Regions from separate parts of the Pontibacillus sp. ABV4_188 genome, predicted to be linked through region 1. Evidence: riboswitches for the same ligand, from Rfam matches in the RefSeq annotation. Region 1 holds a riboswitch; the other holds the start of a gene.
What was found. Region 1 has a riboswitch for preQ1 ahead of queF (preQ(1) synthase). Riboswitches for the same ligand answer to the same signal wherever they lie in the genome.
Positions count from the first base shown of each region.

Region 1 (7,992 bases):
GTACACCAGTAGATATCGTCTTCTTTTAAATCAAGCACCCATTTACCTGTTTGATAATGTTGGAGCATAGCGTTGTGAACATGATAAACTCCTTTTGGCTTCCCTGTTGAACCGGATGTATAATGAAGAAGCATTCCATCTTCTAAATCAACCCATTCTACATCAAAGCTCTTAGAAGCCTCTTTCATCTCAGCATGATAGTCAATATAAGCTTCCCCTTTTTGATCTGATTCGCCAACTAAGACTACCTTTTTCAGATGAGGCAAATCATTAAAAGGGACACGCTCTAATAATTCAGGAGTAGTGACTAGCATAGAAGCTTCACTATCTTCTAACCGGTCACGAACCGCTTGTTCCATAAATGCCTCAAATAGAGGACCAGCAATGGCTCCAACTTTCAGAATTCCAAGGAATGCCGCATAAAATTCCGGACTACGGGGCATGAACAAAAAAACTCGATCTTCTTTCTCCACCCCATGTTTCTTCAGTACGTTAGCAAATTGATTGCTTGATTGTTTTAAATCAGTAAAAGTTAGCTTCTCTTCTCGATCAGGAGCAGAATAAATAAGTGCAATTTGATCCGCTTTATCTGGGTTTTCAGCATGACGGTCAATGGCTTCATACGCAATATTTACTTTACCTGTCGTATGCCAGCTAAAATTGGATTTAGCTTCATCCCAATTAAAATTCTGATACGTTTCTCCATAGTTGTTCATGTTGAATTTTCCACTTTTGGTCTCAATACGTTGCATGTTCATCCAATCACCTCGTCCCCATTTTGTAAACGATTACAGATCTCATTAAAAAAAGAGAGTATCGCTTTAAACTTAAACTATTTAAAAATTCCGTTAATTACTTCTATTGTATGTGATTCATTTGTAAATTTAAAGCCATAACCCTCACAATAATTGGAATTACCTAATTCATTCAGAAAAAAAGCCCTGTAAGGCTCACCCTACAGGACTTTTAACATGACAATTTTTTATTTTTTCTTTGAGTTATAATCCATATAAACAACCTGAGTAACAAGGAAGTCTTCTAAACCGTGCTTACCATCTGCACCACCTATACCGGATTTACGAATACCTTGGTGGTAACCTTGAACAGCTTCCATATTCTCACGGTTTACATAGGTTTCACCGAACTTCAATTCATTTACGATACGCATCGCTTCACTTAGATCTTCTGTATAAACAGAAGAAGAGAGGCCATAGTCTGTATCGTTCCCTTTTTCAATAGCTTCATCTATTGTAGAGAAAGTCGAAACTGGAATAACAGGCCCAAAGATTTCTTCTTGGATAACAGTCATATCATGTGTGACATCAGCTAAAATAGTTGGTTCATAGAAGAACCCTGATGCCTGATCTCCACGTTTCCCGCCTGTTACAATACGCGCACCTTCATTTACAGCACTCTCTACCATCTTCTCAACCTCTTGTATACGGTCTTCACTAATTAACGGACCTACATCAGCATTTTTATCCTGAAGTGGGTTACCTAACGTTTTACCTTCAAAGGATTTTTGAAGACGATTGATGAATTCCTCTGCAATGCTCTCATGTACATACACCCTTTCAGCATTTGTACAAGCCTGCCCGTTATTAATTAAACGAGACTGCGTCACGTTTTCAACGGCTACATCGAGATCCGCGTTGGCAGTTACAATAGCAGGTGCTTTACCACCTAATTCAAGATTTACTTTAGTAATGTTCTGCGCTGCAGCTTCCATAACCTTCGTGCCTGCTCCAACACTACCAGTCATAGAGATCATATGAACCTTTTCATGAGTAGCCATCGCATTCCCTAATGTTCCACCCGTTCCGGTAATATAGTTATAAATTCCATTTGGCAGATCCATTTCATCAATGATCTTTGTAAATTCCGCTGCTGTATTTGGGGTTTGTTGACTTGGTTTCAATACAATAGAACAACCTGTGACAAGAGAGGTTGCTACTTTTCGAGCTAAGATAAATACAGGGAAGTTCCAAGGGACAATACCTGCAACAACACCGATAGGCTTCTTATAAACCATAATGTTTTCATTAGGACGGTCGCTTGGTACAATCTCACCTTCAATTCTACGCGCCCATTCGGACATGTAACGGAAGTAGTCTATCGCAAGGTCTACTTCTCCACTTGCTAGTTCATAAGCTTTTCCTTGTTCTTCTTGCAATAATTGAATAAATGTTTCGCGTTTTTCAGCAATTTTATCGCCCATCTTACGTACCGCTTCGCCACGCTTAACAGCTGGAGTTAGCTCCCAATCCTTCTGGGCATTAAATGCTGCTTCAACAGCTTTATTTACATCTTCTTCAGTTCCCTTAGGGGTTCTTGAAATGACTTCTTCCGTTGAGGGGTTTATGATATCAATATACTCACTACCTGTAGACTCAACATATTCGCCGTTAATGTATAATTTATGGGTTTGCATGAGAATCCTCCTTAAATGAGTGTTCCCAGTAAATTTACCTCAGAATCTAACTATCAAAACTTTTGAGTAGGCTGTAGCGGTTCGTTGACACCGTTATCTGCCGCTTATATACTTGGTATGAACAGTATAGGACATTCCGTATAGGGAGAGGTTCTAGCTAAACCCTCTATAAAAAACTAAAGAACAAGAGGTGGGTCTTCTATAAAAGGAGTCATCCTCTTTTTTTGTTCTTTGAGAAAGTGGTGACCGACTATGGCAGGAAGAAAAGATGAAGAATTAGAAGGAGTTACGTTACTTGGCAACCAAGGCACAAGTTACTCTTTTGACTACGACCCTGAAGTATTAGAATCATTTGATAACAAACATCCACAGCGTGATTATTTCGTAAAATTTAATTGCCCTGAATTTACAACACTATGCCCTAAAACAGGCCAACCTGACTTTGCAACCATCTATATTAGCTACATTCCAGGTGAAAAGATGGTAGAAAGCAAATCCTTAAAACTCTACCTATTCAGCTTCCGTAACCACGGAGACTTCCATGAAGACAGCATGAACATTATCATGAACGACCTGATCAACCTCATGGACCCCCGTTACATCGAAGTATGGGGCAAATTCACCCCAAGAGGCGGCATATCCATCGACCCATACTGCAACTACGGAAAACCCAACACCAAATACGAAAAAATCGCCGAACACCGCCTGATGAATCATGATATGTATCCGGAAACTATTGATAATAGATAGAAAAGCACAGGCGGGGTGCCCAGGGCCGTACGGATAAGCAAGCTGCCGGAAGTGGCGTTTAGCCACTGCAGGTAGATTGCTTATCACGCTAGGCCCTCCCCGCCGGAGCTGGACATCAGAAAAGCGCAGGCGACTGTTCAGCTTAATAGGAAGTGGCAGAAGGCCACTGGAGTTAGCTTGCTTATGACGCTAGGGGCTAGGAGCCGGAGCTAGACACTAGAAAAGCACAGGCGGGGCGCCCAGGGTTGAATCGGAAGCTCGACTAAAATCGCCACGTCAATAGCCAACGTCGAGCGACCCCACATCCTGTGGGGCCGGAGCTAGACACAAAAAAGCCAAGTACAAAAAGTACTTGGCTTTTTACTATTCTTTTTTAGGTTCCTTCACTGCTTTAGGCTCTTCATCATCATCTAATAATTCCCTCGTAGATTGCTTAAATTCAGCTAAGGTTTTCCCAAAGGCTGCACCAATCTCTGGTAGCTTCTTTGGACCAAATAAGATGAGGGATAGAATTAAAATTAGCACTAAACCCGGGATTCCGATTTGAGGAAGCATAAGGCTTCACTCCTTCTGTTTAAAATTAAACGAGAGAACCACCATTTTTACGATATTTTTTAATACCTTCAGCAGCACGATAAGCTAGTGCGCCAACTGTATCCGTCGGGTTCACACCACCATTATGAGCAAAGGCTGAAGCTCCTACAACAAATAAGTTATCAGCATTCCAATGCTGTAAGTAGCTATTTACAACAGAGCTATTTGGATCTGCCCCCATAATGGCTCCACCTGTATTATGTGTCGTTTGGTAAGGTACAATACTGTAATCTGTTAATTCAGGGTTTGGAACTGTTTTAGAAGCTCCCATTTTCTCTGAGATTTCTGCTGTTTTTTTAGTAATATATTTTTGAAGCTTCTTATCCTGATCGGTAAAGTTATAGGTCATGCGCAACAACGGAAGTCCATATGCATCTTTGTACGTCGGATCAAGATCTAAGAAGTTCTCCTTATAAGGTAGAGATGCACCCTGTGACCCGATCGTTAATGTACGGGTATAATACTTAATTGAGTTGCTTTTAAACTCTTTCCCCCACCTTGGAGTATCCGGAGGAGTTGGGTTGTTGGCAATAGGGCGTTTCCCAGTTTGAGTAATGGAAATAACGCCTCCATGAATGAAATCCAAATCAGAATGGTCAAAGTTATCCCCATAGAAATCATTGATAGAAGTACCAAGTGCACCGGCTCCCATAAAGGTATTAAATTGTTCTTCTTCATAAAAACCTGTAGCTCCAGGAAGGATTTGATAGCAATAACTGCGACCTACGACGCCTTGGCCCGTTTTAGGATCATATTTTTGACCTATATCAGACATCAATAAGAATTTCACATTATTCATAACGTAAGACGTGAGGGCAACGACTTCAGCAGGTTGGATAAATTCCTCGCCACTTTGAACGTCTACATACTTAACCCCGGTAACCTTACTTCCATCATAAATAACTTCAGTTACGTTGGAATGGTAACGGATTTCATAGTTTCCAGATTCCTTCGCAGCTGGAATAACCGAGATCACCGGATCCGACTTAGCTCCATATTCACACCCGAAACGCTCACAGAATGCACAATACTGACATGCATTAATTTGCATACCATACTGATTTTTATAGGGTTCAGAAAGGTTAGCTGAAGGAATTCTATAAGGCTTGTACCCTAACTCCTTTGTAGCTTCTGCAAACTTATCAAGTGAACGGGTACTTTTCATAGGTGGTGTTGGATAAGGGTTACTCCGTTTACCTGCCATAGGATTCTCTTCACCTGATATTCCACAGGCTTTCTCAAATTGATCATAGTAGGGCTCCAACTCATCGTATGTAATGCCCCAATCCTGTACAAAGTAGCCGTCTTTAATTTTTCCTTTTCCATACTTTTTCTCTGTCATCGATTTAATTTCGAAATCATACGGGAAGAAGCGGTACGTTTGCCCGTTCCAGTGCACACCCGCTCCGCCAAGGTTTTCCCCCAACAGAAACGAACCTAATTGACGCATAGGCAGAGCACGTTGTTTGCGATTATTTCGAAACGTAAGTGTTTCTTTTGAAGTATCTTGCATCAATTCATATCGGAGTGCATAACGTAACTCATCGTGCCCGTGCAAGTAATCCTCTGTTGATCGTTCTTTCCCTCGTTCAAGCCCCACTACTTTCATACCATCTTTAGCTAGTTCAGCTGCTAAAATACCGCCTGTCCAACCTACTCCTACTGTCACTACATCCACTTTTGGCAACGTCTTTGCCATATGATCTCCGCCTTTCTATTTATTCAACATAGAATGCAAACTTTGCGGCTCTATATCTTCGAATTTATCGCTCTCAATTTTACCGATATAAGACATTTGGGCTCCTGGGAACTGTTTCATCTTCCAACCTTCCATATTGCGATTACCACTGTACATTGGATCTGCGTAAACTCCTTCAATAGTAGCTGCACGCATAAGTTCAAAGAACTCAGCAGAAGTTGTTCCCGTCATCTTCACCTCATCATTTTCAAAAGCTGTTAAGATCTCGTCTTGTTCTTCCGCACTTAACTCTTGAAAACTCTTCTCGTAATCAGATTGACTCTTTTCTTTTAATTTCTTAATTCCCATACGGAAGATCTCACCACGATTCATACGAGACTGATATCCTTGAGTGGGTTCACCTTTATAGAAAGGCCCCTGCATATATTCTTTAGTATTATTGCCCCACGGACCTGCGAGTTGATGATCAATAAAGAATGGAACTCCTAGCTTAATAGCTCCTGGACCATTCTCATCCTCTGGAAATACTCTCTCACAGCTAGAAGCTAGCACTCGAAAGTCATCACGATTTGTGAAGAACATAAAGGCATCATTAAATTGATCTTCACTTCCACCATTTGATTGATTTTTAGTTTTCGGGTCATCTTCCATAACTTGCATTGTAATTAAACTAGCAATTAACCCTCCACCGACTACACCACCTGCTGCATAACCACTTTTCTTTAAAAAGTCCCGGCGACTATACTTCTCTTGCTCGCTCATGTGTAGGCCTCCCTTACATATTTTGTCTCTAGTATCCCTCTAGAAAAAACGGTTATACTTTCCAACACAAAAAAGATGCTTAAAATTATTAAGCACCAAGAAAAATATGTTAAAATTTTCTATGTTAGATAACTGTTCATATAATAGAGAGAAGGCCAGAGGGGGGAGTTTAATTGAAGGCTATGATCGGGCAAGATACAAAGCCCATTAAGGTTGGTATGATTGTTATATTTGTTATTGGAAGCTTTTTCTTTCCACTTTTTTTAGTGATTTTCTTCCAAGATATCTTTTTCTTTTCTAGAGATCATATCTACTTCCAACCATTGCTGTCTGCTTATGTATTATTCTTTATAGCCTCGATGTTAATGGCCGGGACGATGCTTTTAGATTTACTTTACAACTCAAGAAGAGAACACAAGAATTTAAAGCCTAGGCCATGGATGTTTTTCTTAGGGGTTCCTGCTGTTATCTTCACTTGCATATTAGGGATAAATAGTTACTTCTATTTTGATCCTAAAGGTCTACATTTTAATGAAGCATTCACGTTAGAACGGACAGATATGGAATGGTCAGATATAAAAGAAGTTGTTAAAGTCACCACCCGCGAGAACAACACAGTAACATTGAAAGAACACGAGTTTATCGGAAAAGATGGCTCTCATTTTACCGTTCAAAATGATAGAGATTTCTTCGATTACAGAAACAAGATATATGCGTACATAGAAGCGGCAGGCGTACCTATGAGAACAGTCTTTGTTGAACCAGAAGAATAGTTAACAGTTTACATCCTCTTCTGCCCACTGCTCCTTCTGAAATGTGGCTCTTTTTCCATCTCTCAACATCTCAAATACAACTAGCCCATTGCTTGGTTGTCCATCCGGATAACGCATAGGGATCGCATCGAACATAACAAAATAAATGGAATAATACACAAAAAGATTCCAAAACTTCTGTCCTTCAATCAGATCATAATAAATCAGTGCATTAACTCCTATGGCTGCCATAATGTTAAAAATCATCGGACCAGCGTATACGAGGATATAATGGATACGCGAGTTCTTTTCAAGGCGTTCAAACTGACACCAGCTATAGAAGAAGTAATACTTTCGAAAGCACAGTCTTCCAATTTGCAATATGGGTTTACCGCAACCAATATCTAACGTTTGATTTCTCGCTTTAAAAAGCACCGCAAAGAATAAGTGCCCAATCTCATGAATCATGGACACTATGGGTAGTATAATAAATATTGAAACCATCAGATATAAAATATCGTACAACCCAAACATTCTAATTGCCTCCCCATGCGGTAAAAGTAGTCATGTGGGTTGAATTCCTTTTCAAAGAAGAAGTTAAACTAGGAACACTATCCTAAAATAGGAAATATAAAGAAAAAGCTGTCCAAGTTGGACAGCTTTTTTGTATGAGATGACCCCGGCAGGATTCGAACCTGCGACACAAGGTTTAGGAAACCTATGCTCTATCCCCTGAGCTACGGAGCCATAAGAATATATAATCTATTATATAGAAAAGTTAGGGTTTTGAAAAGTTTCAGTTTTCAGCTCAATACATGGTATATAAGGAAATCGCGCAACCTACATATGGAATGAATTTTAGAGGTAATGACCGTTACTTACGCCGGGTGATTATGATAAAATGTAGTTTGTCTGTCTGAACGTATAGAGTAATACTGTTGGCGAAGGAGGAGGAGAGATGGGGAATACTCCCTTTATTGCAGTAGAAGGACCAATTGGGGTAG
Region 1 covers NZ_CM149975.1:19,631-27,622, reverse strand. Annotated here, with positions in the region: gene acsA (acetate--CoA ligase) at 1-758, opposite strand, end outside; gene aldA (aldehyde dehydrogenase) at 983-2,431, opposite strand; PreQ1 riboswitch class I at 2,573-2,617, shown strand; gene queF (preQ(1) synthase) at 2,684-3,181, shown strand; gene ACYX4O_RS00115 (twin-arginine translocase TatA/TatE family subunit) at 3,545-3,736, opposite strand; gene ACYX4O_RS00110 (GMC family oxidoreductase) at 3,762-5,474, opposite strand; gene ACYX4O_RS00105 (gluconate 2-dehydrogenase subunit 3 family protein) at 5,490-6,236, opposite strand; gene ACYX4O_RS00100 (hypothetical protein) at 6,410-7,009, shown strand; gene ACYX4O_RS00095 (site-2 protease family protein) at 7,010-7,522, opposite strand; tRNA gene ACYX4O_RS00090 (tRNA-Arg) at 7,663-7,735, opposite strand; gene ACYX4O_RS00085 (deoxynucleoside kinase) at 7,947-7,992, shown strand, end outside.

Region 2 (7,992 bases), 480 kb from region 1:
GTTATATCTAGTAATTTTAAATGGAGTTCTTTGTTAATTTGATAGATAAACATGAATAAATCCTCCTTATTGAAGGCTATACAACATTTATATTATCAAAAGATTGCAAGTTACGATACGGAAAGGCAGTGGGTGGTAAGTTTGAGAGGTTTGATCTATTTGGGTGGGTGGAATAGATTAACATTACATAAATCATATATGTGGGGGAGCATGGGGGGCTGAAGGGCGGCTGAAGGGCGGAATTCCCCATGCTGTACACCCTATGGCGGGGGAAGGGATGATCTTAGCTATACAAGATGCGGATGTGTTAGGTGAAATAATTGCTTGGATGAAGAAAAAAGGTACATTTGATAATCAATTATTAAAGTGGTATGAGCGAGTTCGAATGCCCAGAGCTAAATTTCTCTTAGGTCTCAGTCATCTGTCGGCATTGGCGTATTCTTTTCCCTACCCGTGGTGGAGGAGAATCCGGATGAAGAGTATTGAGCAAATGGAAAGGGACCCATCCTTACATGTAAAGCAAACATTTCAGAATCAAAACAGCTTAAATACTTCTTTGAACGTACAGAAGATTATCCATGGGAGAAAGAGGAGTGATGGGAAATGAATATAATCCAAACCGCCTTAAAAGCAAGGAACTGGATGAAGCGGAATGAATCTTTTTTACCTACTTGGCATGCCTACGTAGGATATGAATTAGACTTATTTAAGACTTTCAAAAATCCTAAAACAGTGGATGAAGTCGTAGAAGAAACAGGGCTTAGCAAAGATCTTTTGCAGTGTTGGGTAGATGTAGGAGTAGCCATTAAGCATTTACGGAAACGTACAGGTGGGCGGTATCGTACCTCTAAACATCACTGCGGGGAGTTTCTTGAAGAAGGATCTAACAGTGTAGGGGCTCTCTTAAAAGAAATGATGGAACTGCATATTCCTACATTACTTGCTTATCCGAAATACATGAAATCAAATGAGCGCGCAGTATTCAATCATGAGAAATTCGGAGATGTAGTTGCGGAAACGTCTACACTTCTAGAACACTTCGCTATACGTCGGATTAAGAAGATGATGAAAGAACATAATGTAGAAACCGTGATTGACTTAGGTTGTGGGCATGGAGGTTACTTGAGGAAGCTTTCAAAAGATTTCCCTGAAGTACAAATGCTTGGTGTAGATGTGAACGAACGGGTAGTGGAATCAGCCAAAAAGGCATCAGCGGGATATGACAATATAGATTATATCGTTGCAGATGCAAGTGACTGGCGCCCTGAAGAAGGCCAAAAAGCTGATTTAATTCTATTGCATAATGTGTTTCATTACTTAGACCCGATGGCACGCACAGAACTTTTGAGTAATTTAACGACCTGGTTATCTGAAGACGGTCGCATCTCAGTAATCACACCAGTAAATGAAACTTCACAGGGACAGGCATTCTCTAGTGCCTTTAATAGTTTCTTTACGGCCCACTCTAACTTATATGCTCTTCCTTCATCTGAAGATATCGAAGAGTTAGCTGAAGCTTCTGGCCTCACGTTATCAGCTTACAACTCTATCATTAAGGAAGGTGGATGGTATGCCTTTTGGTTGATGCCACAAACCGTGTCTGATCCTGAATTAGAGAAAGAGCCAGAGTCTCGACCTTTAATCGCATCCGGGAAAGTCTGATCTACCATTGTAGGTCAGACTTTTTTTGTCTCTGTTAATAGTAAATGTTGATTGCTTTCACATAAGCTCCCTTATATGGATGGAAGGTTTGAATGCGAGATAGTTTTTGTTTTGCGAAAGATAGAGATGTTTCCGTCAGCTTGGATAGAGTGTAAGGTGGACCTGGAAATCACTCGCTTCCCAACTCCCCGCAGGAAAGCGAGTTGTCCCCAAGACTGCCCAACTACATTTCTGGCAACGGACCTATCCTTACCAAGTGTCTCAGATTCGAGTTTTCAAGGTTACTGACTTATGGCGGGAAGAATTGAGGGAAGGGAGATAATTACACAGCTGAGACAGTTTCTTAATCATTCACGCTAATAAGAAGAGGCTCTCATTTGGTGAGGGCCTCTTCTTATATGTACCGCCTATTCATGGTTAGCTCCAAAACTGTAAGAAAAGAAGATCGTCTCCGAATACAGGGTCTGTTGAGGGGAGAGGGACCTCTTTAATGTTGTGTAAGACTTCAGGGCGCTCGTTCCGTTTGCCGTTCCGTATATCTTTGTACTGCCCATCTGGATAAGCTCCGACAACAAGAAATTCTTTTGAACCATAAAGCTTTTTGTGACCTACACCCGCTGGGATCATGATAACATCACCGGGTGATACTTCTATTTTGCGTCCACTTTGACCGCCAAATTGAACTGTTGCTTCACCGCTTAGAACCCCTAGCACCTCATGGGCGGTGCTGTGATAATGGTGGTGGGGGAAGATCGAACCAATCCAAGTACTGTGCCAACCTTTTTGCAAAAAGAGCTCATCCAGATGGTCGATATATTCGTTAAGTACCCCTGGATAAACCAATAGTGGAAGCGGACTATTTGGAATCTCTCCATCGTCTTCAAATGAATAGGTTTGTATCTGATTAGCAAATGCATGCATAAGACTTTCCTCCTATAACCAATTCCTTAGGGAAATACCCTCCTACAGTTATAATTAAACCATAAAACATGAAGAAAAAGGAAATAGTTAGCAAAAAAAGACTCAAGCATATATGTATGGTTGAGTCTTTTAGACTTATAAGAATTATTTTTCCTGGTGTAAGGATGCCTCTTCAAGTGCATGATAAAGCGTGCTTTTGATAGGGACCTTGGAGAAGTTGATACCAAGTTGAATCGCCACTTGGGCCACTTTTGGATTCATACCGCAAAGGACAGACTTTACTCCTAAAAGATCTAGAGATTGAATAAGTTGATACAAGTGGTGAGCTACAAGGGTGTCAATGTTCTGAACACCTGACATATCAAGGTAAATCGTCTCGTAAGGGTGCTGGTTGCATTGTTCTAACGTATGCTCTTGGATATGTTTTGTACGCTCAGGATCCAGATCCCCGATAAGAGGAATGATTGCTTCTTTGTCTGTAATAGGTATAACGGGTGCACTTAATTCATTGATGAGTTGTTGTTGAGTATGAATTTGACGAATGCTTGTTTCGTAATAATGCTTCGAGAACTGATAAATTACATAGTCTTGTGCGTCGTTATACATTTGGCCGATATTCATCGCCTGTTCAATTCCGATATTATATTCATAGGCAAACGTCTTAAGGTGTTGCCAAATCGCTTTGCGGAAATTTGAAAACTGTCCTAGTACTTCATTAATAGGAACCTGTTCTCCAACTCGTTTCTCCGAGATTTGCTCTGCCCATTCTTTTAGTTCGAGATTCGGATCCGTTTTTTCAGAAATAAACACATTCGACAGGGATTCGATTAATTGGTTATTCTCCTCCCTTAGCTGGTCTTTACTCGTGGTGCTCTTTGTTGAAGAGTAGTAGGTAGTTACATCATTTTCGTGCATGTTTAACCATGTTTCTGTTATATCTGATAGGTTATTGTTTATGTATTCATAAAGTTTATGATAATTGTTCATTTTTTACACCTCCGGCTTATTCGTGCTCCTCCCATCATATCGGAGATGCTAGTTTAATGAAATTAATAACTGGTAAATCTCCTATATTTCTTTGTTTGGATTATTGAGAAAATAAAAACATCTTGATTTCCAAGTATTTAATGTTGCTGAAAGCATTTTCAACTTGATACATTATAGAAGGTCAAACGCCATTGACCACCTTTTACCCATAAAAAAGTCGCCAAACGCCCCCCTTTCGTTATTGTCGATTGCGTCAGGTTTAAACAATATCCTTTGGCTTAATGAACTCCGTGTCCCACAAATGTTTAACCGGTTTAGATAGAAAGGTTTGGCGACTTTTTCCCTTTATGCAATTGGAGGATCTTTTACCCCGTGTGCATTGTAAAAAGACTCCTAAATTGTAAAAACCACTCCCATAAGAGAAAGCTAGCACCTTGGAAACGAGCTGCTAGCTTTCTTTTTTTGTATGGACATATTTAATGTCTTGATTTATGTAAGTATTTTTATATAGTTAGTAAGATGGAGGGGGGGGAAGTTTAGTGAATGTTTCCGTTTACGTTTGTGTTGGGTAAGGTGGGCCGGGAATCTACTCGCTTTCCGCGGGCGAGCTGTCGAGCTTCCTCGGGGAAACCGCCCTGCGGGATCTCGTCTAGCTCTTTCTCCCGCAGGAGTCTCGCAGTTTCCCGGCCCACCTTTGCCAAGTATTGAGGAACGGAAACATGCTATCTCTTGGAGGGGGGAGAGAGGGTCCTTTCAACTACCTGTGTCAGGGATTGTTGGGGGACAGCGAGACTCCCGCGGGAAGAGGAGCCTAGGGGAGACCCCACAGAGAGCGTAGCGAACGAGGAGGCTTCCCAGCTCCCCGCAGGAAAGCGAGTTGTCCCCCAACAAGCCCAAGCACCTTTTACCGAAAAGGACCAATCCAATTTTGTCTCAGTATCTTACGTTTTAATACGGTCTATGTTACAATCAAGTAGAAAAAATTGAATGAAAATCTGCATGGTTGATGCGGGAGAGGTTCTAGCTACACCCTCTATAAAAAACTAAGGATCGAACTATACCTTCGCCTTAGGTATGGTTTTTTTATTTAGTTCGGATTGAAGTATGGGTGTGTAGAATTCTCTTTTTATAGTGAAAGGAGAATTTTTTTTATGGATAATAAGAAAGCCCTTGTTGTGTTTAGTGGGGGACAGGATAGTACAACTTGCCTTTTCTGGGCAATGAAGCATTTTGATGAAGTAGAGGCAGTGACGTTTGATTACAATCAGCGTCATGATGAAGAAATTGAAGTAGCAAAGGAGATCGCTGAGGATTTAGGTGTAAAACATACGATTCTTGATATGTCGTTATTGAGTCAGTTGGCACCTAATGCTCTTACTAGAGATGATATAGAGGTGAAAGATGGGGAAGGTGGCGACCTTCCATCTACATTTGTACCGGGTCGAAATCTATTATTCTTATCCTTTGCATCTATTATGGGTAAACAAATTGGAGCTCAGCATATAGTGACAGGAGTTTGTGAGACAGACTTTAGTGGCTATCCAGATTGCCGTGATGTATTTATTAAATCTCTTAACGTAACTCTTAATCTTTCAATGGACGATCAGTTCGTGGTTCATACACCTTTAATGTGGTTAGACAAAGCGCAAACATGGGAGCTTGCGGATGATCTTAATGCTCTTACGTACGTGAAGGAACGTACATTAACGTGTTACCACGGTGTTCGTGGCTCTGGCTGTGGGGAATGTCCCTCCTGTAAATTGAGACAAAACGGTTTAGACACTTATATAAATCAAAAAGAAGGAGCGAACGCATAATGGCTATGGATCAATATGGATTTCGCATCGTAGAAGACTTACAGAAAATTGATCAGGATATTAGGCGTAGTGACCTTCAGTATCATAAGAAGCGTGTCATGGTCAGTAAAGAATTTACGTTTGATGCTGCGCACCATCTGCACTGTTATGAAGGGAAATGTAAAAACCTGCACGGACACACGTATCGTGTGGTGTTTGGTATTAGTGGTTACACGGATGATATTGGTATCGTCATGGACTTTGGGGACATTAAGCAAATTTGGAAAGAACAAATTGAAGTCCACTTAGATCATCGCTACATCAATGAAACACTACCTTTAATGAATACAACTGCTGAAAACATGGTCGTATGGATTTATGAGAAGATGTCGGGCGCATTACCGCAAAACGATCAGTCCCTTCGTGTTGAATTTGTAAAGCTTTATGAAACACCAACAAGCTTTGCAGAGGCCAGAAGGGAGTGGATGGAGCTTGAGTAAACTTCCTGTTTTAGAAATATTCGGGCCGACCATTCAAGGAGAAGGAATGGTTGTTGGACGAAAGACGATGTTTGTTCGAACAGCTGGCTGCGATTACAGCTGTGCCTGGTGCGACTCCGCCTTCACTTGGGACGGAAGTGCGAAAGAGGACATTCGTTTACTAACAGCTGAGGAAATCTTTGTTGAGCTAAAAGAAGTTGGTGGAGCATCCTTTGATCACGTTACGATCTCTGGTGGAAATCCTGGATTGTTAAAACATATGAGCCAACTTGTTGATCTCTTGCACGAGAATGGATGTGAAGTGGCTCTTGAGACGCAGGGGAGTAAGTGGCAGGACTGGTTTACAAGCATTGATGATCTAACGATTTCACCGAAGCCACCAAGCTCGATGATGAAAACAGACTGGCAAAAGCTTGATGAAATCATTGAACAGCTTGACCCTCTAACTACTAGTTTAAAAGTAGTTGTCTTTGATGAAGAAGACTTGGAATATGCCAAAGGAGTTCATAAACGCTATCCTGGTATTCCGTTCTTCGTACAGGTTGGAAACGACGATACGGAAGAGGCGGATGATACGAAGTTGATGCATCGACTATTAGGGAAGTATGAATGGCTTATTGAACAGGTAATGGCCTCGACCGAATTAAACCGCGTCCGCGTCTTGCCTCAAGTGCATGCGTTGCTGTGGGGTAACCGACGAGGTGTATAAGGTGAAGCAGTACTCTTTTGGAGGGTACTGCTTTTTTTGTTGGATATCTCAGTTGGGAGGGTCCGTTACGTTTATGAGTGCTTGGGCTTGCTCGGGGACAACTCGCTTTCCTGCGGGGAGCTGGGAAGCCTCCTCGTTCGCTTTCGCTCTCTGTGGGGTCTTCCCTAGGCTCCTTTTCCCGCGGGAGTCTCGCAGTCCCCGAGCAAGCCCTAGCTTTTAAGGAGGGGAACGGCCCGCAGTTCGCATCAGTAGATCTGATGTCACCCTATATGGCATGTTTTCGTTCATTCTTATATGGCATAGGTGGGCCTGGAAACTGCGAGACTCCCGTGGGTAGAAGAGCCTCGGTGAGACCCCGGAAGCCGGCGTGTCGGCTGAGGAGGCTCACCAGCTCCCCACAGGAAAGGGGGTAGTTTCCAGGCCCACCTTAGACTAAACTAACGTGAACGGAAACATTCTCTCAGCTTCGAGTTTTCAACAAACTTATCTTCTATAGTATTGTTTAATACAGTTTACATAAAAAAGGTGCTCCTTGGTGAAGGAGCACCTTTTCTTTCTATATAAATAGGGGGTTAACTTACTTGAGAGTCTTCTTCTTCTTCTTTTTGAAGGCGTTTCTTGCGCTTTAAGCGTCGTTTGATTTGTTTAGAATCTAGATTAATTGTTTTTGGTTGGTAGTCATCTGAAGCAACGATATCTTCGTTTGAAGCTTTCATAAATGACCAGGCTAGCATAATCATAATGAATAATAATGGTGTTCCTCCGACGATACTAGCTGTTTGTAATGTACCTAAGCCACCTAAAATCATTAGGGTAAGTGGTAGTAGGCAAAGGGCAAAGGCCCAGAATAGGCGATTCCAACGTAATGGTTCTTCCTCAACGTAATTCTGTACAACGGATGCCAGTATGTAGGAACTGGAGTCAAATGTTGTTGCAAGGAAGATGATCGCTAGAACAGTAAAGGTTGTAATCATTATTGGAGCCATCGGCAATTGTGCGATCACACTAATAATTGCAGCCGGTGCTCCTTGTGTATTTAAGACGTTAATTACATCAAATTGTCCTGTAAGTTGCATATACATGCCGTAGTTTCCGATCACTCCGAAGAAAAGAACGCTTCCGAGTGTACCGTAAAGCATTGTTCCAAGAACCATCTGCTTGATGGTACGACCTCTTGAGATTCTTGCGATGAAGAGTCCAACGAATGGGGCGTATACAAGCCACCAAGCCCAGTAGAAGACTGTCCATGATTCTGGGAAGTTTGTTTCAGCGATTGAATTAATACCAGCAAATGATTCTGTCCATGTAGCCATGTGGAAGAAATTATCGGCTAATAAACCAATACTATTAAACGTCGTTTCAGAGATAAACTTCGTCGGTCCGAAAATAAATACAAAAGCAAGTAGAAAAAGTGATA
Region 2 covers NZ_CM149975.1:500,669-508,660, forward strand. Annotated here, with positions in the region: gene ACYX4O_RS02620 (GNAT family N-acetyltransferase) at 1-53, opposite strand, end outside; gene ACYX4O_RS02625 (FAD-dependent oxidoreductase) at 242-607, shown strand; gene ACYX4O_RS02630 (methyltransferase domain-containing protein) at 604-1,662, shown strand; gene ACYX4O_RS02635 (cupin domain-containing protein) at 2,080-2,583, opposite strand; gene ACYX4O_RS02640 (STAS domain-containing protein) at 2,728-3,570, opposite strand; PreQ1 riboswitch class I at 4,579-4,623, shown strand; gene queC (7-cyano-7-deazaguanine synthase QueC) at 4,722-5,387, shown strand; gene queD (6-carboxytetrahydropterin synthase QueD) at 5,387-5,866, shown strand; gene queE (7-carboxy-7-deazaguanine synthase QueE) at 5,811-6,575, shown strand; gene ACYX4O_RS02660 (BCCT family transporter) at 7,148-7,992, opposite strand, start outside.
Region 2: it holds a riboswitch for preQ1, as region 1 does, so the genes downstream of both, queC (7-cyano-7-deazaguanine synthase QueC) here and queF (preQ(1) synthase) in region 1, are expected to answer to the same signal.